DNA from 2 places in the Shinella sp. R2-11 genome. Region 1 is predicted to be linked to the other one. Evidence: riboswitches for the same ligand, from Rfam matches in the RefSeq annotation. Region 1 holds a riboswitch; the other holds the start of a gene.
The links. A riboswitch is a leader RNA that binds a small molecule or an ion and turns the genes downstream of it on or off. The one in region 1 is predicted to bind S-adenosylmethionine.
Positions count from the first base shown of each region.

Region 2: another riboswitch for S-adenosylmethionine. It lies ahead of metA (homoserine O-acetyltransferase MetA); the one in region 1 lies ahead of ACZ1A1_RS23345 (O-succinylhomoserine sulfhydrylase).

Region 1 covers NZ_JBVAPC010000013.1:59-14,929, reverse strand. The annotation lists gene ACZ1A1_RS23410 (proline racemase family protein) at 1-5, shown strand, start outside; gene ACZ1A1_RS23405 (FecR family protein) at 151-789, shown strand; gene ACZ1A1_RS23400 (CHASE2 domain-containing protein) at 786-2,627, opposite strand; gene ACZ1A1_RS23395 (Crp/Fnr family transcriptional regulator) at 2,643-3,347, opposite strand; gene ACZ1A1_RS23390 (hypothetical protein) at 3,464-3,649, opposite strand; gene ACZ1A1_RS23385 (DoxX family protein) at 3,795-4,271, shown strand; gene ACZ1A1_RS23380 (orotate phosphoribosyltransferase) at 4,412-5,110, shown strand; gene ACZ1A1_RS23375 (carbohydrate kinase family protein) at 5,175-6,104, shown strand; gene ACZ1A1_RS23370 (GcrA family cell cycle regulator) at 6,219-6,758, opposite strand; gene ACZ1A1_RS23365 (acetylornithine transaminase) at 7,184-8,377, shown strand; gene argF (ornithine carbamoyltransferase) at 8,403-9,314, shown strand; gene ACZ1A1_RS23355 (Hsp33 family molecular chaperone) at 9,507-10,499, shown strand; gene apaG (Co2+/Mg2+ efflux protein ApaG) at 10,639-11,031, opposite strand; gene ACZ1A1_RS23345 (O-succinylhomoserine sulfhydrylase) at 11,359-12,543, opposite strand; SAM riboswitch at 12,588-12,666, opposite strand; gene ACZ1A1_RS23340 (2'-deoxycytidine 5'-triphosphate deaminase) at 12,746-13,852, shown strand; partial or broken gene ACZ1A1_RS23335 (LacI family DNA-binding transcriptional regulator) at 13,958-14,871, shown strand, end outside.
Region 2 covers NZ_JBVAPC010000005.1:101,218-116,088, reverse strand. The annotation lists gene trxA (thioredoxin) at 1-121, opposite strand, end outside; gene ACZ1A1_RS14790 (prolyl-tRNA synthetase associated domain-containing protein) at 180-689, opposite strand; tRNA gene ACZ1A1_RS14785 (tRNA-Gly) at 904-978, shown strand; gene ACZ1A1_RS14780 (helix-turn-helix domain-containing protein) at 1,060-2,064, opposite strand; gene ACZ1A1_RS14775 (alpha/beta hydrolase family protein) at 2,210-3,277, shown strand; gene ACZ1A1_RS14770 (HAMP domain-containing methyl-accepting chemotaxis protein) at 3,345-5,249, opposite strand; gene ACZ1A1_RS14765 (aldose epimerase family protein) at 5,394-6,410, opposite strand; gene ACZ1A1_RS14760 (GNAT family N-acetyltransferase) at 6,495-6,959, opposite strand; gene metA (homoserine O-acetyltransferase MetA) at 6,963-7,886, opposite strand; SAM riboswitch at 7,946-8,023, opposite strand; gene ACZ1A1_RS14750 (ABC-F family ATP-binding cassette domain-containing protein) at 8,092-9,918, opposite strand; gene ACZ1A1_RS14745 (thiamine diphosphokinase) at 9,922-10,587, opposite strand; gene ACZ1A1_RS14740 (ClpP family protease) at 10,791-11,357, shown strand; gene ACZ1A1_RS14735 (DeoR/GlpR family DNA-binding transcription regulator) at 11,480-12,250, shown strand; gene ACZ1A1_RS14730 (MFS transporter) at 12,277-13,470, shown strand; gene ispG (flavodoxin-dependent (E)-4-hydroxy-3-methylbut-2-enyl-diphosphate synthase) at 13,563-14,816, shown strand; gene ACZ1A1_RS14720 (LysE family translocator) at 14,817-14,871, opposite strand, start outside.

The sequences.
Region 1 (14,871 bases):
GCTAAGGCCTCTGGCCCCGCCCTGTTTCCCCGGGAACAGAGGCGGCGGCAGCGAAAGCGCATAAGAGTGTCCGGGAGGGCGGCGTGCGATTGACGCGCCGGCCTCCGTGAGGTCCAATCCGTTTCCGGCCCGTCCGCGAAAGGCACCCCGATGCGAACGCTCAACGCCCTGAGCCCCATTCTTGTCAGCCGAAGGCTCTTCATCGCCGGCGGCGCGCTGGCGCTGACGGGCATCGGCATCCGTGCCACGCAGGCCAATGCGATCATCGGCAAGGCCGTCGAGATCACCGGCAATGTCAGCCGCCGTCAGGCGAACCGTCTGGAGGGCCTGAAGGCCGGCGCGAGCCTGATGGACCGCGACTTCGTCTCGACGGGCAAGGAGAGCTTCGCGGAACTCGCCCTCGGCGAGGATACCAGCCTCCTGCTCGGCAGTGAGACGGAACTCCTGATCGACACCTTCATCGCCGGCCAGGGCGGCACCATCGAGCTCGGCACCGGGCAGATGGTCTTCGACCGGCCGGAAGGCCTCGCCAAGATCGACCTCACCATGCGCACCGCCTTCGGCATGATCGGCGTGCGCGGCACGAAATTCTTCGCCGGCCCCAATCGCGGCGTCTTCGCCGTCTTCGTCGAGCACGGCCGCGTCGAGGTGACGGGCGGCGGCGTGATGAAGGCGGTCGGCCGCGGCGAGGGCGTCGAAATCCGGGCGCCGGGCGAGGCACCCGGCGCGGTCACGCAATGGGGCAAGGCCCGCATCCGCGAGGCCTATGCGAGTGTCGGCATCCGTTAATCCAGCGTGAAAAGCGCCATCGTGCCGAAGCCGCGGATCTCGTGGCTGCCGATGGCGCGCAGCGTGCGGCCGGTCTCGCCGGCCGCGCGCGGGCCGACGCAGATCTGCGTGCCGAGGAACTTGTTGGCATCCTGCAGCCGCGCGGCGAGGTTCACCGCATCGCCATGGGCTGTATAGTCGAGCTTGCCGCCGGTCCCCACTTCCCCCAGCACCGCCATGCCCGTCTCGACGCCGATGCGCGTGCGGCCGAAATCCTTGTCGAGGAAGGCGGGGCGGCGGCGCATCTCCTCCGTCAGGGTGCGGATCTCGTCGGCGCAGGCGAGCGCCTTGTCGACATGCCGGTCGAGATCGTCCGGCGCGTTGAAGAGCGCATGCACCGCATCGCCCACCACCTTGTCCACCATGCCGCCATGGCGCGCGACGAGGGCGTTCACCTCGGAGAAGTAGATGTCGAGCAGCCTGACGAGGTCGTGCGGCCCGATCTTCTGGGCGAGCGCGGAAAAGCCCTCGATATCGGTGAAGAGCGCCGTCACCTGCCGTTCCTCGCCCGCCACGCGCCCGAGGTCGGGATTGTCGATATAGCGCGAGACGACGGATTGCGGCAGGTATTGCGCAAAGCGCAGGCGGGCCGTCGCCTCGGCGCGGCGCACATGGGCATATTGCAGGAGGCCGGTGACGAGCGCCGCCGTCGCCACGATCAGCGAGATGCCAACCGCATCCGAAAGCAGCGCCGTGCGCGCATAGAGCAGCACGGAAGCGCCGAAGACGAGGCCGATGAGGCCGATGCCGGCCACCGCCGCGCCGACCGGCCGCAGCCGCGCCGCCGCGAGCGCCGCCGCCGCCCCGGCAAGGAAGGCAAAGCCGGCTTCCAGCGGCAGGAGGCCGAGGTCCCGCGTCGGGATGCGGTCGGTGAGGATGGCGTTCGCCACGTCCGCATGGATCTGCACGGAGGGTTCGAGGGTCATGGAGGCGCTGGTGCGAAGTCCGCCGAGATTGGGCAGGCTGCTGCCGATCAGCACCACCTTGCCGGCGATCCGCTCGGCCGGCACGCGCCCGGCAACCACGTCGCCGGCTGAGAAGGTGCGCGCGGCGATAGCTGCGGGGCCGCTCGCCACGAAGCGCAGGCTGCCGTCCTCGTCGAGCCGCAGGATGCGCGAATCCTGCCGCAGCCAGGCGGGATTGCCGCCGAGGACGGGCGTATGCGCGCCCGCCGCAAGCCGGGCGGCCTCCACGCCGAGCGCCGGATAGGCCGCATTGCCGACGATGGCATAGGCCTGCACGCGGCGCACCACGGCATCCTCATCGCCGACGAGGAAGGCGGCGGCCGCCGCCGTGGACCTGTCCTGCAGGAAGACGCAGGAGCTCTCCGTCCCCTCGATGAACCAGAGGTCCGGCACGCCGACCGGCCGCTGCAGGGCGAGCTTGGGAACGGGATGCGGCGCGCCGTCCGGCGTCTCGCCGATGAGGAAGCCGAGCACGGTCGGCACCCGGCCGATGGCGCCGGCAAGGGCGGCATTGGCCGGCTCTTCCGCCGCGCAATCCGTGCTGAAGATGAAATCGAAGGCGACGGCCGCCGGCCTTGCCGCCGCGAGCCGGTCGACCAAAGCGGCCGTTTCGGCCCGCGTCCAGTCCTTGTTCGGCGCGCCCTGGAAGGCCTTGCGGTCGATGTCGACGACGAGGATCCGGTCGCTCTGCGCCGTCGGCATCGCCTGCGTGAGTGCATCGAAATAGGATTCGCGCTGGCGCTCCAGCGCCGTCTCGCCGAGGGCGAAGAGGGCGAGCGCGCCGGCAAGGCTGGCGGCGACGCCGGCGGCAAGGGGCCTGTATTTCTTGGCGATCATCTGGCCGGTGGCCTATGCATCATCCGGCTCGGCGATGCCGTAGAGCCGGCCGACATGGCAATGGATGATGCCGTCGCTGCGGCGGATGGCGCCGGCCTCTTCCAGCATCAGGATGGAGCGGTTGATCTTCGGCCGGCTGGCGCCGAGGATGCCGGCGATCTCCGTCTGGCTCAGCGAAAGCTGGAGATTGGCGCTGTCCGGCAGTTCCTCGCCGTGGATGGTGCGCAGCGTCGCCAGGAAGAAGCGGGCGACGCGGGCGTCGAGATCGTAGAGCGCGATGGTCTCGAGCTGCTCCGTCGTCTCGCGCAGCTTGGTGCAGAGATAGTGGATGATGGCCTGCGCGGCGGCCGGATGGCGCGCGATGAGGTCGAGGAAGTCGCGCTTGGAGATCACATAGCCTTCCGTGGCGACGGCCGCCGTGGCATCGGCCGAGCGCGGCTGGCCGTCGAGGATCGCCAATTCGCCGAGCACCGCGCCGGGCTCCAACTGGCGCAGCGACAGTTCCTTGCCCTGCGGCGTGATCAGCGAGAGCTTGATGCGGCCGGAAACGAGCGCGATGAGATAGGTGCCCTCGTCGCCGCGCTGGAAGATGACGGTGCCGGCCGGCCATTTGCGGTAGGTTGCGATGGCCGCGACCTCGCCGATCGTTTCCTTGCCGAACCCCTCGAAAATCGGAAAGGAACGCCAGAACGCAGCACTCCTGTTGATCTCGTTCATAACCGCTTTCCCCCGGCCGCTGACGGAGCGGGCGCCTCGTGGGGAAATCTTCGCCCAGCCGCCTGGCGCTTGCAACAGAAAAGAGCGACGCCCTGCGGTTGGTGGCGGGCGGCGCGCTACTGGCAGATGCGCACCCGCTTGGTGACGATCCGGCCATAGGCATCGGCCGTGCGGATGCGCTTGGTGATGCAGTTCTGCTGGTAGTGGCCGTAATAGCCCTCGCCGGGATTGCCGGCCTTCCCCGGATCGGTGAGGGCGAAGGTGGCGGCGGCAAGGACGAGGGCGGAAAGCAAGGGGCGCATGGCGTCTCCGAGAGGGAGGGGGCAGGTGGGGTGCCTCCTTCTCGCATGAAGCGCGGTGCGCTTCTGTTCCGCCGGGAACAGGAGATCGTTCACAAAAAGAGAACGATCTGTCTCCCAGGTGCCCGACTAGTTTGACGCGGGAAAGCTGGTATCTCTCTCGCCAACGCAAACACCGAAGCCTCAGGAGCTTTCCATGCCGCAGAACGCCGTCGTCCTCGTCGGACGCATCCTCCTCGCCCTCATGTTCATCACGTCGGGCTATCCCAAGCTGATCGATCCGTCGGGCACCGCCGGCATGATCGCCGGGGCGGGCCTCCCGGCCGCCACCGCGCTCGCCTACATCGCCGGCCTCTTCGAGCTGGTCGCCGGCCTCTTCATCCTCGTTGGCTTCCAGACGAAGATCACCGCCTACCTTCTCGCCGTCTTCTGCGTCTTCACCGCCCTCGTCTTCCACAGCGGCACGATCAACGTTCCGGATTTTCCGGAAGGCGCAAACGGCCTGCTGACCGTCTTCAACGGCCTGATGATGTGGAAGAACATCACGATCGCCGGCGGCTTCCTCGTGCTTGCCGCCTTCGGCCCGGGCTCCATCTCGCTCGACGCTCGCCGCGCCGCGGCCTGAACGACAGCCATATTCTGATCCTCCAGAACCCTTCCCGGCCCGCCGGGGAGGGTTTTTCCGTCCTGGGGGCCGTGCATCCGCTGGAAAGCCGCCGCTCTTGCTGCTATGCGCAGGCAAAGACAGTCATGCGGGAGATGCCGATGTTTTCCAATTCCTTTCCGGACCGAGACGTGATGGCGGAGCTGATGGCCCGCATGCTGTGGGAGATCAAGGCGGTGCACTTCCGCCCGCAAGAGCCCTACAAGCTCGCCTCCGGCATGGCCTCGCCAGTCTACATGGACTGCCGCAAGCTGCTCTCCTATCCGCGCATCCGCTCGGCCATCATGGATTTCGCCGCTGCGACCGTCACCCGCAATGCCGGCTTCGAGCGCTTCGACGTGATTGCCGGCGGCGAGACGGCGGGCATTCCCTTCGCCGCGCTTCTGGCCGACCGCCTCGGCCTGCCGATGATCTACGTGCGCAAGAAGCCGAAGGGCCATGGCCGCAACGCCCAGATCGAGGGCGTGATGGCGGAGGGCGCGCGCGTCCTCGTCATCGAGGACCTCGTGACGGTCGGCGGCTCCATGTTCACCTTCATCGACGCCATCCGCGCGGCCGGCGGCGTGGTCGAGCACGGCATGTCGCTCTTCTACTACGGCATCTTCAGGGAAGCCGAGGCACGCTATGCCAATGGCGGCGTCAAGCTGCACCACATCGCCACCTGGCGCGACGTGCTCGCCGTCGCCCGCAAGGAAAAGCTCTTCGACGACGCGACGCTCGCCTCCGTCGAGGCCTTCTTCGATGCGCCGCTCGCCTGGTCGGCCAGGCATGGCGGCGTCGCGGAACTGCCGACCGCGTAAAAATCGCTGGCGCTTTCGGTGGCGATCGTTTAAATCGATTGAAATTCCGATTGGAGGATACCGGATGATCCTGTGTTGTGGTGAAGCGCTGATCGACATGCTGCCGCGGACGACGACGCTCGGCGAGGATGCCTATGCGCCCTACGCGGGCGGCGCGATCTTCAACACTGCGATCGCGCTCGGCCGCCTCGGCGTTCCGGCCGGCTTCTTCACCGGCCTTTCCGACGACATGATGGGCGATATCCTGCGCCGGACGCTGGGCGAGAGCGGCGTCGACTACAGCTATTGCGCCACGCTGTCGCGCCCGACCACCGTCGCCTTCGTCAAGCTGGTCGACGGCCACGCGACCTATGCCTTCTACGACGAGAACACCGCCGGCCGCATGATCACCGAGGCCGAACTCCCGGTTCTCGGCGAGGATTGCGAGGCGCTGCATTTCGGCGCCATCAGCCTCATTCCCGAGCCCTGCGGCTCTACCTACGAGGCGCTGCTGGCGCGCGAGCACGAAAAGCGCGTCATCTCGCTCGACCCGAACATCCGCCCCGGCTTCATCAAGGACAAGGACGCCCATATGGGGCGCATCCGCCGCATGGCGGCCATGTCCGACATCGTGAAGTTCTCCGACGAGGACCTCGCCTGGTTCGGCCTCGAAGGCGACGAGGATGCGCTCGCCCGCCACTGGCTGCACCACGGCGCGAAGCTCGTCGTCGTGACGCGCGGCGCGGAAGGCGCGGTCGGCTATACGGCGGACTACAAGGTCACGGTGCCGAGCGAGCGCGTGACGGTGGTCGACACGGTCGGCGCCGGCGACACTTTCGATGCGGGCGTGCTCGCCTCGCTGAAGATGCAGAACCTGCTCACCAAGCAACAGGTGGCAAGGCTCTCCGAAGACCAGATTGCAAAGGCGCTGGCGCTCGGCGCCAAGGCCGCCGCCGTCACCGTCTCCAGAGCCGGTGCCAACCCGCCCTGGGCAAAGGAAATCGGCCTTGCCTGAGAGGGCAAAGCCTCTACAGCCTTCCCGCGAACAAAAAGGCCGGATCATCTGACGATGATCCGGCCTTCGATCTATCGGCCCGGCAATGCCAGGCCCCGCTTCGCATCCGCGCGATCAGCGCATCCGGCGGCGCTCGGCCGAGGGCTGGTAGGCGAGGCGCTGGTGGTAGGTGCAGTAGGGCGAATTGTCCGGGGACTCGTTGCCGCAGAAGTGGAAGTCGTCGTTCAGCGGGTCGCCGATCGGCCACTTGCAGGTGCGCTCGGTGAGCTGCGTCAGTTCCAGGCGGCGCGACATCGGCACGACGACGCCGTTGTTGCCGTTGGCCGGAACCGGAAGCTGTGCGCTCTGCATGTCGAAATCGGCGTCGAGCTCTTCCTTGGTCAGCGCGTTGCCGGCGGGACGGGCGGCCGGGCGGGCAGCGACGGGGCGGGCGGCGAAGTTCGACGGACGCGGGGTCGCCGCTGCCGGACGCTTCGGGCGCGAGGCGGTCTGCGTTCCGCCGGCCTTGGCGCGGCCCGGCAGGTTCAGCCGGTGCACCTTGCCGATGACGGCGTTGCGGCTCACGCCGCCGAGCTGGGCTGCGATCTGGCTCGCGCTCAGGCCTTCGCTCCAGAGCTTCTTGAGTTTCTCGACGCGCTCGTCTGTCCAGTTCATCTCTCGTCTCCGTTCGGCGCACGCAATGCGCGAATCCGTCATCGCGCCCCGGACGGGTCCGGGACCTGAACGCCTTGACTCTTTTGGTGACTAGTTCCGCCGCATGCAGTCTAGTAATTGGTCTTTAACCTAGAGACCGGGCGACTCCGTGACAAGAGTCGCGGGAATCGGCGCGAATCGATTTCTAAGTTTTCCCCAACTTGCTGGTCGGGTGTGACTCGATAGCGACACCTTCCGCGCGTGCCGTGAATCCTCACCTTGCGGCAGGTTCAGCGGCATTTCGGCCCCGCGATTTTGTTGACAGGCCGGGGGGAAATGCCGATAGTGCGGCATGCCGCCGAAAGGCGGCTTTTGATTTTTCTGGTGACCGGAAAAGTCAAGACTGAGACCCGTTTTTCCGCATCTCTTTTCGGAGGATCCGCCCCATGGCCGATGCCGCGCCGCTCTATGAAACCTATATGCGTGCACCGCTCCGGTTTGCGCGCGGGGAGGGCGTGTGGCTCGTCACCGAGGATGGCGAGCGATATCTCGATTTCGCCGCCGGCGTCGCCGTCAATTCGCTGGGCCACGCCCATCCGCATCTCGTCGCCGCGCTGAAGGATCAGGCCGACAAGGTCTGGCACCTGTCGAACCTCTACGAGATCCCGGGTCAGGAAAGCCTCGGCCGCCGGCTGACGGAGGTGACCTTCGCCGACAAGGTGTTCTTCACCAATTCGGGCGCCGAGGCGCTGGAATGCGCCATCAAGACGGCGCGGCGCTACCACTTCGCCAAGGGCCATCCCGGCAAGTACCATATCCTCACCTTCGAGGGCGCCTTCCACGGCCGCACCATCGCCACCATCGCGGCCGGCGGGCAGGAGAAATATATCGAGGGCTTCGGCCCCAAGGCCCCGGGCTTCCTGAAGCTGCCCTTCGGCGACATCGCGGCCGTCAGGGATGCGATCACCGAGGAGACGGCGGCGATCCTCATCGAGCCCGTGCAGGGCGAGGGGGGCCTTCGCCCCGTGCCGAAGGAATTCATGCAGGAGCTGCGCCGGCTCTGCGACGAATACGGCCTGCTGCTCATCCTCGACGAGGTGCAGACGGGCGTCGGCCGCACCGGCCGCCTCTTCGCCCATGAGAGCGCGGGCGTCGCGCCCGACATCATGGCCATCGCCAAGGGCATCGGCGGTGGTTTCCCGCTCGGCGCCTGCCTTGCCACGAACGAGGCTGCCGCCGGCATGGTCGCCGGCACGCATGGCTCGACCTATGGCGGCAACCCGCTCGCCATGGCGGTCGGCAATGCGGTGCTCGACGTCGTCCTCGAGGACGGCTTCCTCCAGCATGTGCGCGACGTCGCGCTGGTCTTCCGCCAGGGGCTCGCGGCGCTGAAGGACCGCTTCCCCGAGGTCATCGAGGATATCCGCGGCGAGGGCCTGATGCTCGGCATCAAGGCGAAGGTTCCGGTCGCCGACCTGCTCAAGGCCGTGCGGGCGGAAAACCTGCTCGCCGTGCCGGCCGGCGACAACGTGCTGCGCCTGCTGCCGCCGCTGGTCGTCACGGCGGACGAGGCGCGCGAGGGGCTCGCCCGCATCGAGCGGGCGGCAGAAAAGCTGACGGCGGCCGTGAAGGCCGCTTAAGGGACTGGGACAGACAGGACACATCATGGCCAAGCATTTTCTCGATCTTTCCGCCGTTTCGGAAAGCGATCTCCGCGTCATCATGGACGACGCGCACAGCCGCAAGGCCGCCAGCAAGGCCGGCACGGAGGCAAAGCCGCTCGCCGGCAAGATGCTGGCGATGATCTTCGAGAAGCCCTCCACCCGAACCCGCGTCTCCTTCGACGTCGGCATGCGCCAGCTCGGCGGCGAGACGCTGTTCCTGTCGGGCACGGAAATGCAGCTCGGTCGCGCCGAGACCATCGGCGACACGGCCAAGGTCCTGTCGCGCTATGTCGACGCCATCATGATCCGCACGACCGATCATGCGCGCCTGCTGGAGCTTGCCGAGCACGCCACCGTGCCAGTCATCAACGCCCTGACGGACCTCACCCATCCCTGCCAGATCATGGCCGACATCATGACCTTCGAGGAGCATCGAGGCCCGGCCAAGGGCAAGACCTTCTCCTGGATGGGCGACGGCAACAACGTGCTGCACTCCTTCGTCGAGGGCTCCGCCCGCTTCGGCTACACGATGAAGATGGCCGTGCCGATGGGCTCCGAGCCGGATGACAAGATCCTCAACTGGGCGCGCGACAATGGCGGCAATATCCTACTCGGCCATGACCCGGAAGCCATCGCCGATGGCTCCGATCTCATCGTCACCGATTGCTGGGTCTCGATGAACCAGGAGCATCGCGCCCGCGGCCACAACATCTTCCAGCCCTACCAGGTCAACAAGCAGCTCATGGCGCGCGCCGACAAGGATGCGCTCTTCATGCACTGCCTGCCCGCCCATCGCGGCGAGGAAGTGACCGACGAGGTGATCGACGGCCCGCAGTCCGTGGTCTTCGACGAGGCGGAGAACCGCCTGCATGCGCAGAAGTCGATCCTTGCCTGGTGCTTCGGCGCCGTCTGACGCGGCCTTGAAATATGTGAGGGCACGCACGATCTAGGTGCCGACACCCGGCGCCGGAAGGCGTCGTCTCTGGCGCTTGCCCGCCCGGTATGGAATGATCGGGCGGCAGGAGCGCGAAATCACGATAGACGCTGTCGGACGTGGCGGGGCGCAAGGCCCGCGGCGCGGCGGCGTGCAAGGAGCAGAACGATGATGGCTGAAAACGCCCTGAAACTCGGTGAGCCCGGCTTTGCCGGCGACGATCATGTCCTGCCGTTCCAGGTGGAAGGCCTCGATGTGCGCGGCAGGGCCGTGCAGCTCGGCCCGATGCTCGACGGCATTCTCGGGCGGCACGATTACCCCGCGCCCGTCGCCCGCCTTCTGGCCGAGGCGATCACGCTCACCGTGCTGCTCGGCACCTCGCTGAAATTCGAAGGCAAGCTGATCGTCCAGACCAAGGGCGACGGCCCCGTCGACCTGCTCGTCGCCGACTTCTCCGCGCCGGAGAACGTGCGCGCCTATGCCCGCTTCGACGAGGCCGCGCTGGAGGCCGCCGTCGCCGAAGGCCGAACGGAGCCGCACGAGCTGCTCGGCAAGGGCATCCTCGCCTTCACCATCGATCAGGGCGCGCATACTCAGCGCTACCAGGGCATCGTTCCGCTCGACGGCCACACGCTGGAAGAGATCGCCGGCGTCTATTTCCGCCAGTCGGAACAGATTCCGACCAAGGTGCGCCTCGGCGTCGCGGAGCTCTACGACCGCGACGAGGCCGGCAAGGCCCGCCATCGCTGGCGCGCGGGCGGCATGGTCGCGCAGTTCCTGCCGTCCTCGCCGGAGCGCATGCGCCAGGCCGATCTTCCCGGCGGCGACGGCGACGAGGCCGGCGACAGGATCGACGACGACGACAACTGGGCGGAAGCCAAGACCATGGTCGAGACGATCGACGCCGACGAGCTGACCGATCCCAATGTCGGCACCGAGCGGCTGCTCTACCGCCTCTTCCACGAGCGCGGCGTGCGCGTCTACCAGCCGCAGCAGGTCTTCGACCGCTGCTCCTGCTCGCGCGAGAAGCTGAAAGGGGTCCTTGCCGGCCTCAGCGCCGAGGAGATCGCCCATACGGCGGACGACAAGGGCGAGATCGCGGTGACCTGCGAGTTCTGCTCGACGACCTATCGCTTCGAGGCGGCGGAAGTCCTGCCGCAGTAGGGAAGACCCCTCCCTAAATCCCTCCCCGCAAGGGGGAGGGACTTAACCTGCCGCACCCTTTGCATTCCATTTTGAACGATGAGCAAGCCGCCTGCCTTCTCCCCCCCCTTGTGGGGGAGAAGGCAGGCAGAGGGGGCCTTTAATTCAGCGTGCGCACCTGCCCCGGCGTATCCAGCGAGAATGCCGGGATGGCGACGTCGAAAGCCTCGCCCGTCTCAGCCTCCATGCGATATCGCCCGAACATGATGCCCGACGGCGTCTCCAGCGGGCAGCCGGAGGAATACTCGTAGGTATCGCCCGGCCGCAGCACCGGCTGCTCGCCGATGACGCCCGGCCCGTTGACCTCGTCCACCTGTCCGTTCTGGTCGGTGATGTGCCAGTAGCGCGTCATCAGCCGCACCGCGACGTCGGAATGGTTGGAGATGACGACGCGGTATCCCCAGACATAGCGGCTGTCGTCGGGATCGGACTGATCGGCCAGATAATATGGCTCTACGGTCACTTCGATGTCGCGGGTCAGCGCACGATACATGGGAATGCCTTGGAATTTATTAGGTTCAGCTATTCTACAGGAATGTGGCTTCGTCAAGAACATGCGAGGGGGGCGCGGAGCGCCTCGATGCGTTCGAAGCGTGGGGAACTGAACCCTCTCCGTGACGGAGGAGAGGGGAGCCACACCCACCACGGTCATCTCAGGGCTCGCCCCGGGAATCCACGCCCCATGCACGCCATGTCTTTTGGCATGGATGGTCGGTTCAGGTCCGACCATGGCGGAGGAGAGGCTGTCGCTTCCCCCGGCATGAAGAAGGCGCCGCGCGCATGCCGGTGCCTCCTGTCGTTCTGATGTGCGTGTGGGTTTTTACGCCCCGACCCTGGAAAGCGCCCGCGCGAAATCCTCCAGCAGGTCCTCGCTGTCCTCGATGCCGGCGGAGAAGCGCACGGTGCCGGGCGAGATGCCGAGTTCGGCGCGGGCCTCGTCCGTCAGGTTCTTGTGCGTCGTCGTGGCGGGATGGGTGATGAGGCTCTTGGCGTCGCCGAGATTGTTGGAGATCTTCACCACCTCCAGTGCATCCTGCAGCGCGAAGGCCGCGTCCTTGCCGCCCTTCAGCTCGAAGCAGACGAGCGTCGAGCCGCCCGACATCTGCCGGGCGATGATGTCCGCCTGCGGATGGTCCTTGCGGCCGGGGTAGATCACGCGGGCGACTTGGCTCTGGTCGGCGAGGAAATCGGCGAGGCGGCTCGCATTCTCCGTCTGCTGCCTGACGCGCAGCGGCAGCGTCTCGATGCCTTTCAGCAGCGTCCAGGCATTGAACGGCGACATGGCGGGGCCGGTGTGGCGGAAATAATCCTGCAGGTGCTCGGCGATCCACTCCTTGTCGGAGAGCACGACGCCGCCAAGGCACCGGCCCTGCCCGTCGATATGCTTGGTGGCCGAATAGACGACGATATGCGCGCCGAGTTCCAGCGGCTTCTGGAAGAGCGGGGTCGCGAAGACATTGTCGACCACGACCTTCGCGCCGATCTGGTTGGCGAGCTTCGCCACGCCGGCAATGTCGACCACTTCCAGCGTCGGGTTGGTCGGGCTTTCGAGGAAGAACACCTTGGTATTCTTCCGGATCGCCTTTTCCCAGTTGGCAAGGTCGCGGCCGTCGACCAGCGTGCATTCGATGCCGTATTTCGGCGCCAGCGTCTCGACCACCCAGCGGCAGGAGCCGAAGAGCGCGCGGGCCGCGACGATATGGTCGCCGGCTTTCAGCTGGCAGAGGATGGCGGCGGTGACGGCGGCCATGCCGGAGGCGGTGGCACGGGCGTCTTCCGCGCCTTCCAAGAGGCACATGCGCTTTTCGAACATGTCGTTGGTGGGGCTCGCATAGCGGGCGTAGATGAAGCCGTCCGTCTCTCCCTTGAAGCGGGCTTCGGCCGCCGCCGAGGTGTCGTAGACGAAGCCTTGCGTCAGGAAGATCGCTTCCGCGGTTTCGCCATGCTGGGAGCGGGTGGTTCCGCCGTGAACGAGTTGGGTGGCCGGGCGCCAGGACTTGCTCATGTGATCGTCGCCTTCAAACAAAAAAACCGGCCGCGAAAGCAGGCCGGTTTGAATACCCGGCCTTTTTAGCTACTTGTTTTACGTGGCTGCAAGCCGGCCGGCCAAATCACCACGGGATAATCTGCTAATACTGCGGCCCCGCGCTTGCGTCAATTGCCGGCATTTGGTTTTGTGCGAGCCCTCTGAGAGGGACGGTACGACCATGGCTTCTGCGACGCGCAGCACGGGCATTCTGGCGGACAACGCCATTCGCGGCTTGTTCGAAAGCGGCAGGCTGAAGAGCGAGGCGGCGCTGGACGACGACCAGATCCAGCCGGCAAGCCTCGACCTTCGCCTCGGCGCGAAGGCCTTTCGCGTGCGCGCCAGCTTCCTGCCGGGCCCCTCCCATCTCGTCGCCGACAAGCTCGACCGGCTGCAACTGCACGTCATCGACCTTTCCGAGGGCGCGGTGCTGGAAACCGGCTGCGTCTACATCGTCCCGCTGATGGAAAGCCTCGACCTGCCGGCGGACCTCGCCGCCTCAGCGAACCCCAAGAGCTCCACCGGACGCCTCGATATCTTCACCCGTGTCATCACCGACCGCGCGCAGGAATTCGACAAGATCCCCGCCGGCTATTCCGGCCCGCTCTATCTGGAAATCTCGCCGCGCACCTTCCCCATCGTCGTGCGCCGCGGCTCGCGCCTGTCGCAGATCCGCTTCCGCAGCGGCAATGCCCTGCTCGGCGAAAGCGAGCTGCTGGCGCTGCATGCCTCGGACACGCTCGTCGCCAGCGAGACGCCGAACGTTTCCGGCGGCGGCATCGCGCTTTCCATCGACCTCAAGGGCACCGGCCCGGACGGCCTCATCGGCTATCGCGGCAAGCACCACACCTCGGTCGTCGATGTCGACCGCAAGAACCAGCACGATATCTTCGATTTCTGGGAGCCGCTGTTCAGCCGCGGCCGCAACGAGCTGATCCTCGATCCGGACGAGTTCTACATCCTCGTCTCGCGCGAGGCCGTGCATGTCCCGCCGCTCTACGCCGCCGAGATGACGCCCTTCGACCCGCTCGTCGGCGAGTTCCGCGTGCACTATGCCGGCTTCTTCGATCCCGGCTTCGGCCACGCCCCCGCCGGCGGCTCCGGCAGCCGCGCGGTGCTGGAGGTGCGCAGCCACGAGGTGCCCTTCATCCTGGAGCATGGCCAGATCGTCGGCCGCCTCGTCTACGAGCATATGCTGGAGGCGCCGGCAGGGCTCTACGGCTCCGGCCTCGGCTCCAACTACCAGGCGCAGGGCCTCAAGCTCTCCAAGCATTTCCGCGCCGGTTGAGGCCGGTCTTTTCGCCCTTTACAATAAAGTTAAACGTTTTTATCGTGCGATAGACGTTTAATGGCCTTCGCGCGAGGCGAGGGAAGACGAGCCAGGCGGGACGCGATGCCAAGACCTACGATCAAGACCATCGCGCAGGAGACGGGCCTTTCGATCGCCACCGTGTCGAAGGCGCTGAACGACAGCCCGCAGGTGCGGCCGGAAACGCGCGCCATCGTGGTGGCCGTCGCAAAGCGCGTCGGCTACCAGCTCAACATGCATGGCGTGCAGCTTCGCACCGGCAGGACCTACCAGGTCGCCGCCATCATGACCGCGCCCGGCCCCAAGCAGAACGAATGGGAGGGCGTCGAATACGCCCAGCTTCTCAGCGGCATCTCCTGGGCGCTGGAGGATAGCCCCTACCGCGTCTCGCTCTATGCCGTGCGCAATTTCGAGGAGAGCCTCGCCACCATCCGCCAGATCGTCTCCTTGAAGAAGGCCGACGGCATCATCGTCTCCGGCACCCGCGCGGACGATCCGCGCGTGCGCATCATGCAGGAGGCGGACTTCCCCTTCGTCACCTACGGCATCACGCTGCACAATGCCCCGCACGCCTTCGTCGACGCCGACAACGCGCGGATGATCCGCCACTCCGTCGCCCGCCTCGCCGAACGCGGCCACCGCCGCATCGCCCTCGTCAACCCCATGGCCGAACTCAGCTACGCCATCACCCGCCTTGCCGCCTACCGCGAGGCTCTCAAAGCCGCCGGGCTCCCCTTCGACCCCGCCCTCGTCGCCCACGGCCACCTGACGCCCGCCTTCGGCCGCGAGAACGTCCTTGCCATGTCCGCCCTGCCGAACTCGCCGACCGCCTATATCTGCGCCAACGAAGCCTCGGCCCTCGGCGCCTTCTCCGGCTTCCACGAGCGCGGCCTCGTCCACGGCCGCGACGCCGTGATCAACGCGACCGACGACCTCAATGTCAGCCAATACTTCGCCCCGCCGATCACCACCTACTACCTGCCGATCCACGAGCCGAG
Region 2 (14,871 bases), on a different contig from region 1:
AGAAGTTCGCCGTCGTCGTGTCCCTGATCAGGTCATCCGCCGGTGCCGCCCCGCCATAGTTCGCCGAAACGTTCATCTGTCCGCCATAGGACGATGCATAGGGGTTGTCGCCTGCACTCATGGGTCTCTCCTGTGGCGCATGGCGCCATCAAACGCGTGTCTGTGCCCAAAATCGTATGTCAGGCCGTGACTTTCAAGACAAGCGGCTCGTGTCCCGTCGCCTCGATGAAGCGCAGCAGGTCCTTCGAGCCGATCGAGGTGGTGGCGTCGTTGCGCAGCGGGTGGCAGTTGATCGTGTCGAAGGCCATCAGGTCCTCGTCGATGATGATCTTCACGTTCTTCCCCGCGTCGTTGAAGACGCCGAAGGCGGTGACGGCGCCGGGAATGACGCCGAGATATTCCATCAGCTTCTCCGGCTTGCCGAAGGAGACCCGGCTTGCCGCGCCGATCACGGAATGGATGGTCTTCAGGTCCACCGTCGCATGTTCCTCGACGGTCATCAGGAAGTAATTGTCCTTCTTGTCCTTCACGAAGAGGTTCTTCGTATGGCCGCCGGGGATCTCGTCGCGCAGCGCGACGGATTCGGCGACGGTGAAGACAGGGGCATGTTCCTTCGTCGTATGGGCGATGCCCAGCCCGTCGAGAAACTGAAAGAGATCCTTGTCCGTCTTCGGCTGCGCTTCGCTCATGTCCTGTTCCTGCCATGTTGGTCCCGTCCGCTGATAGGGCTTCGACCGCCCGTGCGCAACCACCTGAAAAACCGGGGCTCGGAAAGGGACCGCAATTTTTTCTTCGAATTCCGACATTTCCCTGTTGCATTTGAAAATGGCTTGCGTCATATACCGCCCGTCGCCGCAACGCAGCGACCTTCGGCCACAGACTACCCCAGGCCGTCGACGATGAGCGGGTGTAGCTCAGGGGTAGAGCACAACCTTGCCAAGGTTGGGGTCGAGCGTTCGAATCGCTTCACCCGCTCCATTCTCTCCAAAGTTTTCGAAGCCTCGATTCGCCGGGGCTTTTGTGTTTCTGGACCTGCCTCAAGGGTGGTCAGTCGGTCGGTTATGTCGAGCGGTTCTCCGCGCGCCAGGTGGCTGGGCTCTGCGTGGTGACCCGGCGGAATTCGCGGTTGAAGTTCGATTTGGTCTGGAAACCGGATTCGAGCATGGCCGCGGTCACGGGCATGTCGGTCTCGCGCAGCAGCCGGCAGGCCTCGGTGATGCGGAAATCGTTGATGTATTGCGAGACGTTCTTGCCGGCGAGGCGGTTGATCGCGCCGGAAATCTGACGGCCCGGCACGCCTGCCCGGCGGGCGAGGCGCGCGAGCGTCAGGTTGTCGTCACGAAAAAGCTTCTGCTCCTTCAGCAGCCGGTCGACGCGTTCGAGCACGTCGCGATCGCGCTCGGCCGCGGCGACGTCCTCTTCCGTTTCCTCCGAAGGCGCCGATGGGACATGCGCGCGCGCGGCCACCGTCGCGGTGAGGCCGACGAGGAGGGGGCCGAGCAGATTGGCGTTGCTGACGATCATCGGCACGTCTTCCGCATAGCCCCATTCGATTGCGAGAAGCACGGCGATATCGAAGGAGGCGGAAAGGCAGAGCGCGAAAGCCGCGATGAGAAGGGCCTTGTGGGCCCCGGCGGCGCCATCGAGCCGGGCCGCGTCCAGCCCGTCGGGGCCGGCATGCGCCAGCCGCAGGAGGATGACGGCATAACCGACGAAGATGGCGACCAGCGCACCGTCGATGAACCCCGGCGCCAGGACCAGGAGGGCGACGATGACCAGCGGCGGGGCGATGTTCAACCAGCGGATATCCGCCCGGTCGCGATGGATGAGGCTCTGGAAGCTCGCCAGGGCCAGCGGCGGCAGGCCGCCCGCAAGGACGGGCAGGACGAACCGGATGGCCGTCACGTCATAGCCCCAGCGCAGGCCGACGGCGATCGACTGCAGGACGCAGAGTCCGATCAGCGCGAGAAACGGCCGATTGCCGACCTCCTGCCGGCGCAGCAGCGCGACGAAGCGCAGGAAAAGCAGGAGCGCGATGACGAAGGGCAGGGGAACGAAGAGCACGGAGGGACACGGGGGCGATCGGTTGGCGTTGGCGGCCATCATGATCCGGATCGCGATCCAGGGCGACCTCAAACACGATCGAGGACGCGGCGGCGGACGATCGGGGCGAGGATTTCCCGGTCAAATGCAACCGAACGAGGTCTTCATGTTCGTCCGCTCCCTGTTTTCCTCCCTTCTGCTTGCCGTTGTGGCGGCAGCATCTGCTCATGCCGCGGAGGTCGGCGTCCGCACTCTCGACATGCCCGCTCCCGAACGGAACCGGGATATCCGCGTCACCGTCTGGTATCCCGCCGGCGCCGGCGGCACGCCGACCCTGATCGGCGACAACCAATTGTTCAAGGGCGCGCCGGCACGCGAAAACGCACCCGTCGCGGATGGCCGCTTTCCCCTCGTGCTGCTCTCCCATGGTTCGGGCGGGCGCGTCGAGGCCATGAGCTGGCTCGCGGCGGCACTCGCCGAAGCCGGCTTCATCGTCGCCGGGCCGAACCATCCCGGCACGACGAGCGGCGATTCGACCCCGGCGGCGACGCCGCGGATCTGGGAGCGCACCGCCGACCTCTCCGCCCTGATCGACGGGTTTTCGGCCGATGCCGGTTGGCGCGCGGCGATCGATACGGCGCGGATCGGCATCGTCGGCTTCTCGCTGGGCGGGGCGGCCGCCATGGAAATCGCCGGCGCGCGTGCCGATCTCGAAGCCTATGCCCGCTATTGCGACGGCTACGGGAAGTGGGATTGCGCGTGGTTCACCGGCGGCCGGGGTTATGTCGACGACGCGCCGGTGACGGTGGAGAAGGTCGATCTACGCAAGCTCGACAGGGTGCGCTTCGAGCAGTCCAACCTCGATCCGCGCGTGCGCTCGGTGGTGGCCGTCGATCCGGGACTGGCGCAGGCCTATGTCGCCGACAGCCTGAAGGCGGTCGCCATTCCGCTCGCGTTCATCAATCTCGGCAGCCCGGGCACGATTCCCGAGGCGGTGATTTCCGACAGGCTTGCGGCGCTGGTTCCCCATTCTACCTATGCGGCGGTGGCGGAGGCCGGGCATTTCAGCTTCCTGCCGGAATGCAAGCAAGGCGGCGCCGCGCTGCTGAAATCGCTCGGCGAGGTCGATCCGATCTGCGAGGACCCCGGCAAACGCCCGCGTGGCGATATCCACGCGGAGCTGAAGCGGCTGATCGTCGAGGCGCTCCAGCGCAGCCTCAAAGCATCGTTCTGATCATGAAACAGAAAAGGCCGGCAACCGCTTTCGGCTGCCGGCCCTTTCGGATGCCATGCGATTTGCCTCAGGCAGCCCGGCGCTGCGGCGTGCCGTAGCTCCGCTCCTCGCCGATATGGAACTGCGAGAGTGCCGTCTGGAGCTGTGCGGCCTCGCTGGCGAGGACCTGGCTGGCGGCGGTAGTTTCTTCCACCATGGCGGCGTTCTGCTGGGTCATCTGGTCCATCTGGTTGACGGCCGTGTTGATCTCGCCGAGCGCGGCGGACTGTTCCTGCGCGGCGCGGGTGATCGAGACGACGTGGTCGTTGACCCGGTTCACGAGGTCCTTGATCTCGGAGAGCACGTCGCCGGTCGACAGCACCAGCGAGACGCCGCCCTTCACTTCGCCGGCGGAGGCGTTGATCAGCGTCTTGATCTCCTTGGCGGCATTGGCCGAGCGCTGGGCGAGCTCGCGCACTTCCTGCGCGACCACGGCGAAGCCGCGGCCCGCCTCGCCTGCCCGCGCGGCTTCGACGCCGGCATTGAGGGCGAGGAGGTTCGTCTGGAAGGCGATCTCATCGATCACCGAGATGATCTGGCTGATCTTCTGCGAGGACTGCTCGATGCGGCCCATGGCGTCGATGGCGCTCTGCACGATGTCGCCGGATTTCTCGGCGCTTTCCTTGGTCTCGCGCACGATCTCCGAGGCCTCGATGGCGCGGGCCGTGGAGGTCTTCACGGTCGTGGTGATCTCCTCCAGCGCGGCGGCGGTCTCCTCCAGCGAGGCGGCCTGCTGCTCGGTGCGGTGGGCGAGCTGGTCGGCGGCGGCGGAAAGCTCGCGGGAATTGCCGGTAATGGTGCCGGCGGTCGAGAGGATGCCGCCCATCGTGCTGCGCAGCGTCAGCATGGCGCCGTTGACGTTCGCCTGGAGCTCGGCGAAGTCGCCCTGGAAGTGGCCGGCCATTTCCTGCGTAAGGTCGGCATGAGACAGCGAGGCGATGACGCGGCGCACTTCGCTGACGCCCCGGTCGACATTCTCCACCAGCTCGTTGACGCTGCCGGCGAAGCGGCTGAGGTCCTCGTCCTCGTAGGACTTGGTGATGCGGCGGGAGAAATCGCCGGCGGCGGCGGCGGCGACGATGGTGCTGATGTTCGACTGTAGGTCCTTGCTCTGCGCCTGCAGGGCGGCTTCCTGCGCTTCCATCTCGCGCATCTGCATCTCGTTGGCGCGGAAGACGTCGAGCGTGCGCGCCATGGCGCCGATCTCGTCCTTGCGTTCGGTGCCGGGAATCTCGTCGTCCAGCTTGCCGGCGGCAAGGTTCGACATCACGCCGGTCAGGCGCTGGATCGGGCGCATGATGCCGTTGCGGGCGAAGAGCATGCTGAAGAGCATGCCGGCGACGATGCAGACGAAGGCGGTGGCGAGCAGGAGGACCTGCGTCGTCGCCGAGCGGGAGATCGCGACGGCGCGCGAGGCCGACAGGGTCTCGGCAGAATAGGTGGTGTATTCCTTGAGCGCAGCAGTGACGGCCTTCTGGCCTTCCAGCGCCTTGTCGAGCGCGGCGAGGATAGCGGCGCGATCGTCGCCCTTTTGCGCGGCGACGGCGACCATGGCGCGGATTTCGTCGAAATAGGGCGTCAGCGATGCGCGGACGCCTTCGAGCAGCTTCTGCTCGTCGGCATCGGCGGTGGAGGCGATCTTCGGCAGGCGGTCCAGCATCTCGCCGGCGCGCTTTTCCGTCTCGGCGGCGAAGTCGGCGGCCTTTTCCGGAGCCATGGCGAGCTGGTAGGTCATGCGGCTGATGGCGATGACGTCGATGCGCAGATCCATCGCCTCGCGGGCGACTTCCTCGCGCGCGCCGGTATCCTGCAAGGCCGCGCCGAGCGAGGTGAGGCCGCGGCTGCCGACGGTGGCGATTGTGCCGGCGGCGATGCCCATCAGAAGCACCAGAAGGCCGACTTTCCGGGCGATGGAGAGATCAGAGAGTTTCATGGACAGGCGTCCCCTGGGGCGACCGGCGCTGTCCTGGCGCGTTCAATCCCGCACGACCCGGCTTCATTCCGGGCCAATAAGGGTCGTTTGTCCGTTACAAAAGTTTCGATTTCCTTGCGTTCCGGCAATCCTTTCGCGCGGGGGTCAGGCCTTGCGGAAGACGTAGTCGGTTTCCTGCCGCAGCGTCTCGCTGGGGCGAAGGACCGCCTTCGGGAAATTGCCGTGGTTGACGGCGTCCGGCCAGATCTGCGTTTCGAGGCAGAAGCCGGCGAAGGGGCCGTAGCGCCGGCCGCCGAGGCCGGGAACCGGGCAATCCACATAGGCGCCGGTATAGAGCTGCACGCCGGGCTCGGTGGTCCGCACCTCCAGCGAGATGCCGGAGCGCGGGCTGCGCACCGCGCCGACCGGGCGCTTTGCCTGCCGCTCCGCCGAAAGGCAGAAATTGTGGTCGAAGGCGACGCCGCCCGCTTCCTTCTGGCGATGAAGCGGGGTCCAGCCGGTGAGGTCGAAAGGCGTGCCGGCGACCGGGCGGATCTCCCCCGTCGGGATGAGGTTTTTATCGACCGGCAGGTAGCGGTCGGCGGCGAGGCGGATCTCGTGGCCGAGCGCGTCAGGACCGTCGTCGAGGATAAAATAGCTGTGCTGGCAGAGATTGGCCGGCGTCGCGGCATCCGTCGTCGCCGAATAGGCGACGGAGAGCATGCCGTCGCCGGGCAGGCTATAAGTGCAGGCGATCGCGCAATTGCCGGGATAGCCGGCGCGGCCGGCGGGATCGGTGACGGTCAGCGTGACGAAATCGGGGCCCTGCTCGGCAATGCGCCAGTTCTGCCGGCCGATGCCGTCGCTGCCGCCATGCAGATGCGTGACGCCGCCCTCGTTGCATTCGAGCTGATAGGCGGTGCCGTCGATGGTGAAGCGGCCGCCGGCGATGCGGTTGGCGCAACGGCCGGGCGTCGCACCAAAATAGGGGGAGTGGTCGAGATAGGAGGGCAGGTCCTCGTAGCCCAGCACCAGCGGGGCGTCGTGGCCCTCGAGGCGCAGGTCCTGGATGACGGCGCCCCAGGTCAGCACATGGGCGGTCAGCCCGCCGCCGGCAATCGTGACGCGCTCGACGGCCTCGCCGTTTTCCAGATGGCCGAAGATCTCATTTCCTGCCCGCACGTCTGTCTCCTCTGCCTTCCCCAGTTCTTTCCGGGCGGCAACCTGCTGCAATTTTCGCCCGCCTGCAATCAAAAAGTCATACTTTTAAACCGGGCCTTGGATGTTCTTCTGATAGACGATGAAGGGCGTCTTCTCGGCGATGCGGTCGTAGAGCTTACGGGCGGTGGCATTGAAATCCTGCGTCATCCAGTAGACCTCCGGCGCGCGCGCCTCCTTCGCCCTGGCATAGACGCCTTCGATCAGTGCGCGGCCGATGCCCATGCCGCGCACCTCGGGATCGGCGAAGAGATCCTGCAGGTAGCAGATGCTGTTGAGCGTCCAGCAGGAGCGATGGAAGAGGTAATGCGCAAGGCCGACCGGCTTGCCGTCGAGGGTTGCCATGAGGCCGCGATATTCGCCCTCCGCCCGCTCGCCCGTCAGCCGGGCGAAGGTGGCGGCGAAGATCTCCTCCGGCAGCACCGTCTCGTAGAAGGCGAGATAGGCGGTCCACAGGCGGCGCCATTCGCCTTCGTCGTCATTGTGCAGGGGGCGAATGACGATCCGGCTCATGGCTCAGGCTCCCGTTCCGATTTTCTGAAGGTCGTAGGGCGTCGTCTGGTAGATCTCGTTGATCCAGTTGCCGAAGAGGAGATGCGCGTGGCCGCGCCAGCGGTTCTGCGGCGGCAGGGATGGATCGTTGTGCGGGAAATAGTTCTTCGGCAGCTTGATCGGCACACCCGCCGAGACGTCGCGGAAATATTCGTCGGCGAGCGACGTGGAATCGTATTCCACATGGTTGAAGATATAGAGCCGGTTGCCGGCCTTCTCCTGGATTAGGCAGACGCCCGTCTCGTCGGAATCGAGCAGGATGTCGAGCTCCGGCACCTTGCGGATGTCCTCGATGCGAATCTCCGTCCAGCGCGAGACCGGTACCTCGAAATTGTCCGAGAAGCCGTTGAGATAGACCGACGAGGGCTTCCTGTTATGGTGGCGGTAGACGCCGAAGGCCTTCTCCTCCAGCGTGTGCTTGGGCACTCCGTGGAAATGGTAGATCGCCGCCATGGCGCCCCAGCAGACGTTCAGCGTCGAATGGACATTGGTCTCCGTCCAGTCGAGGATCTGCTTCATCTCGTCCCAGTAGGTGACGTCCTCGTAGTCTAGGGTCTCGACCGGCGCGCCGGTGATGATGAAGCCGTCGAACTTGCGGTGCTTCACCTCCTCCCACGTGTCGTAGAAGGCGAGCAGGTGCTCTTCCGAGGTGTTCTTGGCGCGGTGGCCGCCGACGCGAATGAGAGACAGCTCGACCTGCAGCGGCGAGGCGCCGACGAGGCGCGCCATCTGCACTTCCGTCTTGATTTTGTTCGGCATGAGGTTGAGCAGCCCGATCTGCAGCGGGCGGATGTCCTGCCGGATCGCCACCGTTTCGGTCATCACCCGCACACCCTCGTCGACGAGGGTCTGGAAGGCGGGGAGCGTATCGGGAATCTTGATGGGCATGTCTCAACTCGATCCAAAACAAAACCGGCCGCAACGATGTCGCAACCGGTCCACGTAAGGCTCTTCCTCGCGCGGCCCTTTAGCGACTTGTTTAACGTGGCTGCAAGCCGGCCGGCCAAATCACCACGAGGTTCCTAGATAGCGCTACTGCGCGCGCGAATCAATCCGCCGGCTCTCTGGCGGCGGCGGGCAGGACGAGGGCTCCTCAGCCCTCCAGCTCTTCCCGCAGCATCTCCAGCTCCAGCCATTCCTCCTCCATCTTCGTCAGGCCGTCGCGCAGCTTCTCCATCTCGGCGGCGAGCCGGTTGAAGGTGGCCGGGTCCTTCGTGAAGAGATTGGGATCGGCTATCTTTGCCTCGCGGGCGGCGATCTCCTTCTCCGCCTTCTCCATTTCCTTCGGCAGGTTCTCCAGCGCGAATTTCTGCTTGTAGGAGAGCTTCGACTTGCCCTTTGCGTCGGCGGAAGCGGCGGCCGACGTATCGGCGGCCTTGGTCTTCTCTGCCTTTTCCGCCTTGCGCTTCTCTTCGATCGCGCCGCGGCGCTGGGCCATCATGTCGGTATAGCCGCCGGCATATTCGATCCAGCGGCCGTCCGGGCTTTCCGGGTCGGCGGGGGCGATAGTGGAAGTGACGGTGCGGTCGAGGAAGTCGCGGTCGTGGCTGACGAGCAGCACCGTGCCGGCAAAGCCCGCGACGATCTCCTGCAACAGGTCCAGCGTCTCGATGTCGAGGTCGTTGGTCGGCTCGTCGAGGATGAGGAGGTTCGTCGGGCGCGAGAGGATGCGGGCCAGCATCAGCCGGGCACGCTCGCCGCCGGAGAGGTTGCGGATCGGCGTTCGGGCCTGCTCCGGCTGGAACAGGAATTCCTTCATATAGCCGGTGACGTGACGCTGCTCGCCATTGACCAGCAGCGTCTCGCCGCGCCCGTCGGTGAGGTAGTGGGCGAGCGTGTCGTCGAGGTTCAGGTCCTCGCGGCGCTGGTCGAGCGTGGCGATCTCAAGGTTCGTGCCGAGCTTGACGGTGCCGCTGTCGGGTTCGAGCTGGCCGGTCAGCATCTTCAACAGCGTCGTCTTGCCGGCGCCGTTCGGGCCGACGAGGCCGATGCAGTCGCCGCGATGCACGCGGATCGAGAAGGGGGCGACGATGGTGCGCTGGCCATAGGCCTTCGTGATCTTCTCCGCCTCGATGACCAGCTTGCCGGATTCCTGCGCGTCGGAGGCGCTGGCCTGCACCGAGCCCTGCGGGCCCTTGTGGCCACGGTAGCGGGCGCGCAGGTCGTGCAGCGCGCCGAGGCGGCGCATGTTGCGCTTGCGCCGCGCGGTGACGCCATAGCGCAGCCAGTGCTCCTCGCGCTCGATGGCCTTGCCGAGCTTGTGCTGTTCCAGCTCCTCGGCCTCCAGCACCTCGTCGCGCCAGGCCTCGAAATGGGCGAAGCCCCTGTTGAGGCGGCGCGACTGGCCGCGGTCGAGCCAGACGGTGGCGTTGGAGACTTTTTCCAGGAAGCGGCGGTCGTGCGAGATGACGACGAGGGCCGAGCGGGTCGATTGCAGCTCGCCTTCCAGCCATTCGATGGTGGGAAGGTCGAGATGGTTGGTCGGCTCGTCGAGGAGCAGGATGTCCGGCTCCGGCGCCATGACGCGGGCAAGCGCCGCCCGGCGCGCCTCGCCACCCGAGAGCGACTTCGGGTCCTCGTTACCGGAAAGACCGAGATGTTCGAGGAGATAGGTGACGCGGTAGGGATCGTCGCTCGGGCCGAGGCCCGCCTCGGCATAGGCGGCGACGGTGTCGTAGCCGTCGAAATCGGGGGCCTGGTGCAGGTAGCGGATGGTCGCGGAGGGATGGCGGAAGACCTCGCCCGACTGCGCCTCGGCAAGCCCGGCGGCGATCTTCATCAGCGTCGACTTGCCCGAGCCGTTGCGGCCGACGAGGCAGATGCGGTCGCCGGGCTCCACCTGCAGGCTCGCGCCGGCGAGCAGCGGCGTGCCGCCGAAGCTGAGGAAGATATCGTCGAGTTTGAGAATGGGCGGTGCCAAGGGTCAGGCTCCTGAAAGGTCGTAGGGCCGGGCGATGAGGATCGCGCGGCCGGAGGCGAGCGAAAGGCGGATCGGGCCTTCCGCGACATTGGAGATGGTGCGCGACGAGCCGAAGGGCAACGAAAAATCGTTGAGCGGATAGCGCACATTGTCGATGAAGAGGCCGGAAAGCGGCGAGAGTCCGAGGACGGAAAAGAGGCTGCCCTGCGGCAGATCGATCTCGCGGCTGCCGGGCAGCAGCGGCCAGGCTTCCTCCTCGCCGGAGGTGAGCTTGACCGCATAGCCCTCTTCTTCCAGCGAGACGGCGTGGATGAGGTGCATCAGCGCATGGTCGCTGCGCTCGCCGCCGAGCGCGCCGGCGAGCACGATCCGCCTTGCGCCCCGCTCGGCCGCGACGGAAACGGCGAGCGCACCGTCCGTCTCGTTCTTGGCGGCGGGCCAGGGCTGGCGCTCGATGGCGGGCCAGGCGGCAATGAGTTCCGGCGGCGTCGAATCGAAATCGCCGACCCAGATTTCCGGCGTCACGCCGAGCCCTGCCGCATGCCGCATGCCGCCGTCCGCCGCCACGACGCGGGCGCCGGCGACATCCGCGCGAAGGCGCGGCGTCACTGCGAGCGCGCCGCCGAGAAGGACGACGAAGGTCTGGTCTGTGGGGCCCGGCTTGGTCATGGCCGATGCCCTTAGCGCATGTTTGGCGGAAAGGGAAAGATTTTGGCGCCGGACGCCCGACGGGCCGCCGCCAACGGCTACGCGCAGATTCAAGTGGCGGCAAAATGGGCGTATGCTCGCCAGCTTCGAGGATGCCGTCCAGAGGCGTCTGCAAATCGATCTGACGCCGCCGTCTGCGCGCCGCGACGGTCCGGGAGGCTGGGATGGCAATTCACACCATTCATTTTTTGCGACCGATCGAGCAGGCGTCCTTGGCGTATCTGAACGATGCGGTTCAGAAGGCCATCGCCGGCGGTCATGGTTTCGTCGCCGCCACCGAGCTTCACGTTTATATTTCCAGCGAGGGAGGACAGACGGATCAAGGCTTTGCAGCGTATCACCTGCTCCGGTCCGTTCCCGTGCCGATTGCCACCTATTGCCTGTCGAACGTCGAATCGATGGCGGTGATCATGTTTCTCGCCGGGACAAAGCGCGTCATCGTCCCCCACGGGAAGATCAAGGTTCACCCGCTCAATTGGGGATTCCGGGAGGGCTTCGTGGACCATGACCGCCTCGCCGAATACGTGGACAGCCTCGATTTCGACGCAAAAAGATATGCCGAAATTTTCGAGGAACGGACAGCCGGCGCGGCGGAAAAGCTCGATGTGCGAGCCCATCTTGCAGGGCGCGCGAAGATCCTCAATGCGCAAGAGGCCGTTAGAAACGGCCTGGCGACGGAGGTGGCTGAATGTACCATGCCTGCCAAGGCCCATAGGTGGTGGGTTCCGTAGGGTTGCCGCGGCAGAAGCACCGCCGCCGCGCCCCGCGGCGATCAAGCGCGATATGCCCGTTCATTGACTGTTTTGCCGATTTATGCGTATTGGCGCGCAATCGTGCACGATCCGGTTTGGCAATGTCGGTACAGGACCTTCTTCTTGGCGAGCGGCAGGCGCTCATTCGCACGCGGCTCGACCTTTCGGGGCGGGTGATCGCGGCGGAACTGGCGCAGGAGCTCGGCGTTTCGGAGGATACGATCCGGCGGGACCTGCGCGAGATGGCGGCGTCCGGGCTTTGCCGGCGGGTTTATGGCGGGGCGCTGCCGATTTTGCCGTCTTCGACCACGATGAACGAGCGCATGGCCGTCGGCGGGGCGCGCAAGGCGGCGCTGGCACGGGCGGCGGCGACGCTGGTTCCGCCGGGCGCCACGGTCTTCCTCGATGCCGGCAGCACCAACCTTGCGCTCGCCCGCGCGCTGCCTGCCGGCCATGGCCTGACGGTCGCCACCAATGCGCCGGCCATCGCCGCCGCGCTCCTGGAGCACGATCTTACGACCATCCAGCTCGGCGGCCTGATCGATGCCCGGGCGGGCGCGGCGATCGGCGCCAAGGCGATGCGCGATGCCGAGGCGCTGCGCCCGGACATCCTCGTCCTCGGCGTCTGCGGCATCGATCCGGAGGCGGGCGTGACCGCCGAGAGCTTCGAGGAGGCGGAGTTCAAGCGTTTCCTCGCCTCGCGCAGCCGCACCGTCATGGTCGTGGTGACCAACGACAAGCTTTCCACCGCAGCCCCCTATTCGGTCGTGCCGCTTTCCCGCGTGGCGCAGGCCGTGATCGAGGCGGATGCGGACGACAAGGAGGCCGCCGCGCTGACGGCGGCCGGCATTAAAACCCTGCGGGCCGGCTGAGCCCGGCGCAATCCCGAAAGACCCTCATGACGACGCCCGAAACCGCCCTTGCCGGCAAATCCTTCGCCGGGACTCATTTTCCGCCGACGCGGCTCGCCGTGTCCGGCCTCTTCCTCCTGAACGGCACCTTTGCCGGCGCCTGGGCGCCGAAGATCCCGGAATTTGCAGCGCGCCTCGGGCTGACGGAGGCCGGGCTCGGCCTGATGATCATGTGCTTCGGCATCGGCTCGCTCGTCCTGATGCCGATCGCCGGCGTGCTGATCGCCCATTTCGGCACGACGCGCACGGTCAAGGGCGCGACGATCCTCTTCCTCACCACCATGCTGCTGCTGTCGGTCGCGCCGACGATCCCGCTCGGCGCCATCGCCATCTTCCTCTTCGGCGGGCTGATGGGCGGCATGGACGTCGCCATGAACGGCAATGCCGTGGAGGTGGAGAAATCCATGCGCCGGGCGATCATGTCGTCCTGCCATGCCTTCTGGAGCCTCGGCGCCTTCATCGGCGCGGCGACGGGCGGCTTCCTCATGGAGGCGCTCGGGGTGACGGGCCATGCCGTGCTGCTCACGGTCGCCGGGGCGGCGATGCTGGTCCTCGTCTGGCCGCGCATCCTGCACGATGCGCCCCATCCGAGCGAGGAGCGCCGGAAGGTGCGCCTGCCGCTGACGCCGCTGCCCTGGCTGATCGGCCTGATGGCGCTGTTCTGCATGGTGCCGGAAGGGGCGATCCTCGACTGGGGCGCGCTCTACATGCGCAACGAGCTCGGTGCGTCGCTGGCCCTTTCGGGCTTCGCCTTCGGCACCTTCTCGCTGACCATGGCCGTCATGCGCTTTGCCGGCGACCATGTGCGCGACCGCTTCGGCGCGGTGAAGACGCTGCGCTTCTGCACGGTCACGGCGATCCTCGGCATGGTGGTGGCCGGCATGGCGCCGAATGCCTATGTGGCGATGGCGGGCTTCGCGCTCTGCGGCGTCGGCATTTCCAACATGGTGCCCATCGCCTTCTCGGCCGCCGGTAACCTGCCGGGCTACGCGCAGGGCGTGGCGCTGTCGGTCGCGACGGTCATGGGCTATTCCGGCTCGCTCTTCGCGCCCTCGGTCATCGGCTTCATCGCCGAGCATGTGGGCTTTGCGATGATCTTCACGCTCCTGCCGGTCCTCTTCATCGTCGTGCTGGCGCTTTCGCACCATGCGGTGCATGCGGACGTGCGCGAGCGGCACTGAAATCGCCCTGCCGGTTGACAAGCCACATTTCCTGATCCACCTGAGGGCAAAGACCGCGCCCGCGCGGCCGCTTTCGAGCAAGAGGCTCCAAAATGTCCTTTTCCTTCGATTTTGAACCGAAGCCGCGGCGCGTGTCCGTCGGCGTCGATGTCGGCGGCGTGCTCGTCGGCGGTGGCGCCCCCGTCGTCGTGCAGTCGATGACCAACACGGACACGGCCGATATCGACGCGACGGTGGCGCAGGTCGCCGCCCTTCACAAGGCGGGCTCCGAGATCGTGCGCATCACGGTCGATCGCGACGAGAGCGCGGCGGCGGTGCCGAAGATCCGCGAGCGGCTGCTGAGACTCGGCCTGGACGTGCCGCTCGTCGGCGACTTCCACTATATCGGCCACAAGCTGCTCGCCGATCACCCGGCCTGCGCCGAGGCGCTGGCGAAATACCGCATCAATCCCGGCAATGTCGGCTTCAAGGACAAGAAGGACCGCCAGTTCGCCGCCATCGTCGAGACGGCGATCCGCCACGACAAGCCGGTGCGCATCGGCGTCAACTGGGGCTCGCTCGACCAGGAGCTTTTGACCCGGCTGATGGACGAGAACCAGGACAGGGGTTTCCCGCTCACCGCCCAGCAGGTGATGCGCGAGGCGATCTGCCAGTCGGCGCTGCTTTCGGCCGAGCTTGCCGAGGAGATCGGCCTTGCGCGCGACCATATCATCCTGTCGGCCAAGGTCTCCAATGTGCAGGACCTCATCGCCGTCTATGCGATGCTGTCGGCCCGCTCCGACCATGCGCTGCATCTCGGCCTGACGGAGGCCGGCATGGGCACCAAGGGCGTCGTCGCCTCGTCGGCCTCGCTCGGCATCCTCATGCAGCAGGGCATCGGCGACACCATCCGCATCTCGCTGACGCCGGAGCCCGGCGGCGACCGCACCCGCGAGGTGCAGGTGGCGCAGGAGCTGCTGCAGGTCATGGGCTTCCGCCAGTTCATTCCCGTCGTCGCCGCATGTCCCGGCTGCGGGCGCACGACCTCGACGGTCTTCCAGGAACTGGCGCAGAAGATCCAGGACGACATCCGCAAGAACATGCCGGTCTGGCGCGAGAAATATCCGGGCGTCGAAGGCCTCAAGGTCGCTGTCATGGGCTGCATCGTCAACGGGCCGGGCGAGAGCAAGCATGCCGATATCGGCATCTCGCTGCCCGGCACGGGCGAACTTCCCATCGCCCCCGTCTATGTCGACGGCAAGAAGGCGATGACGCTGCGCGGTACCGATATCGCTGGCGAGTTCGAGGCGCTGGTCAACGACTATATCGAGAAGCGCTACGGCACGGGGCAGGCGGCGGCGGAATAGCTACAGGCGTGTCGTCAGCAGCTTGAAGCCGGCAAAGGCGAAGAAGGCGGCCATC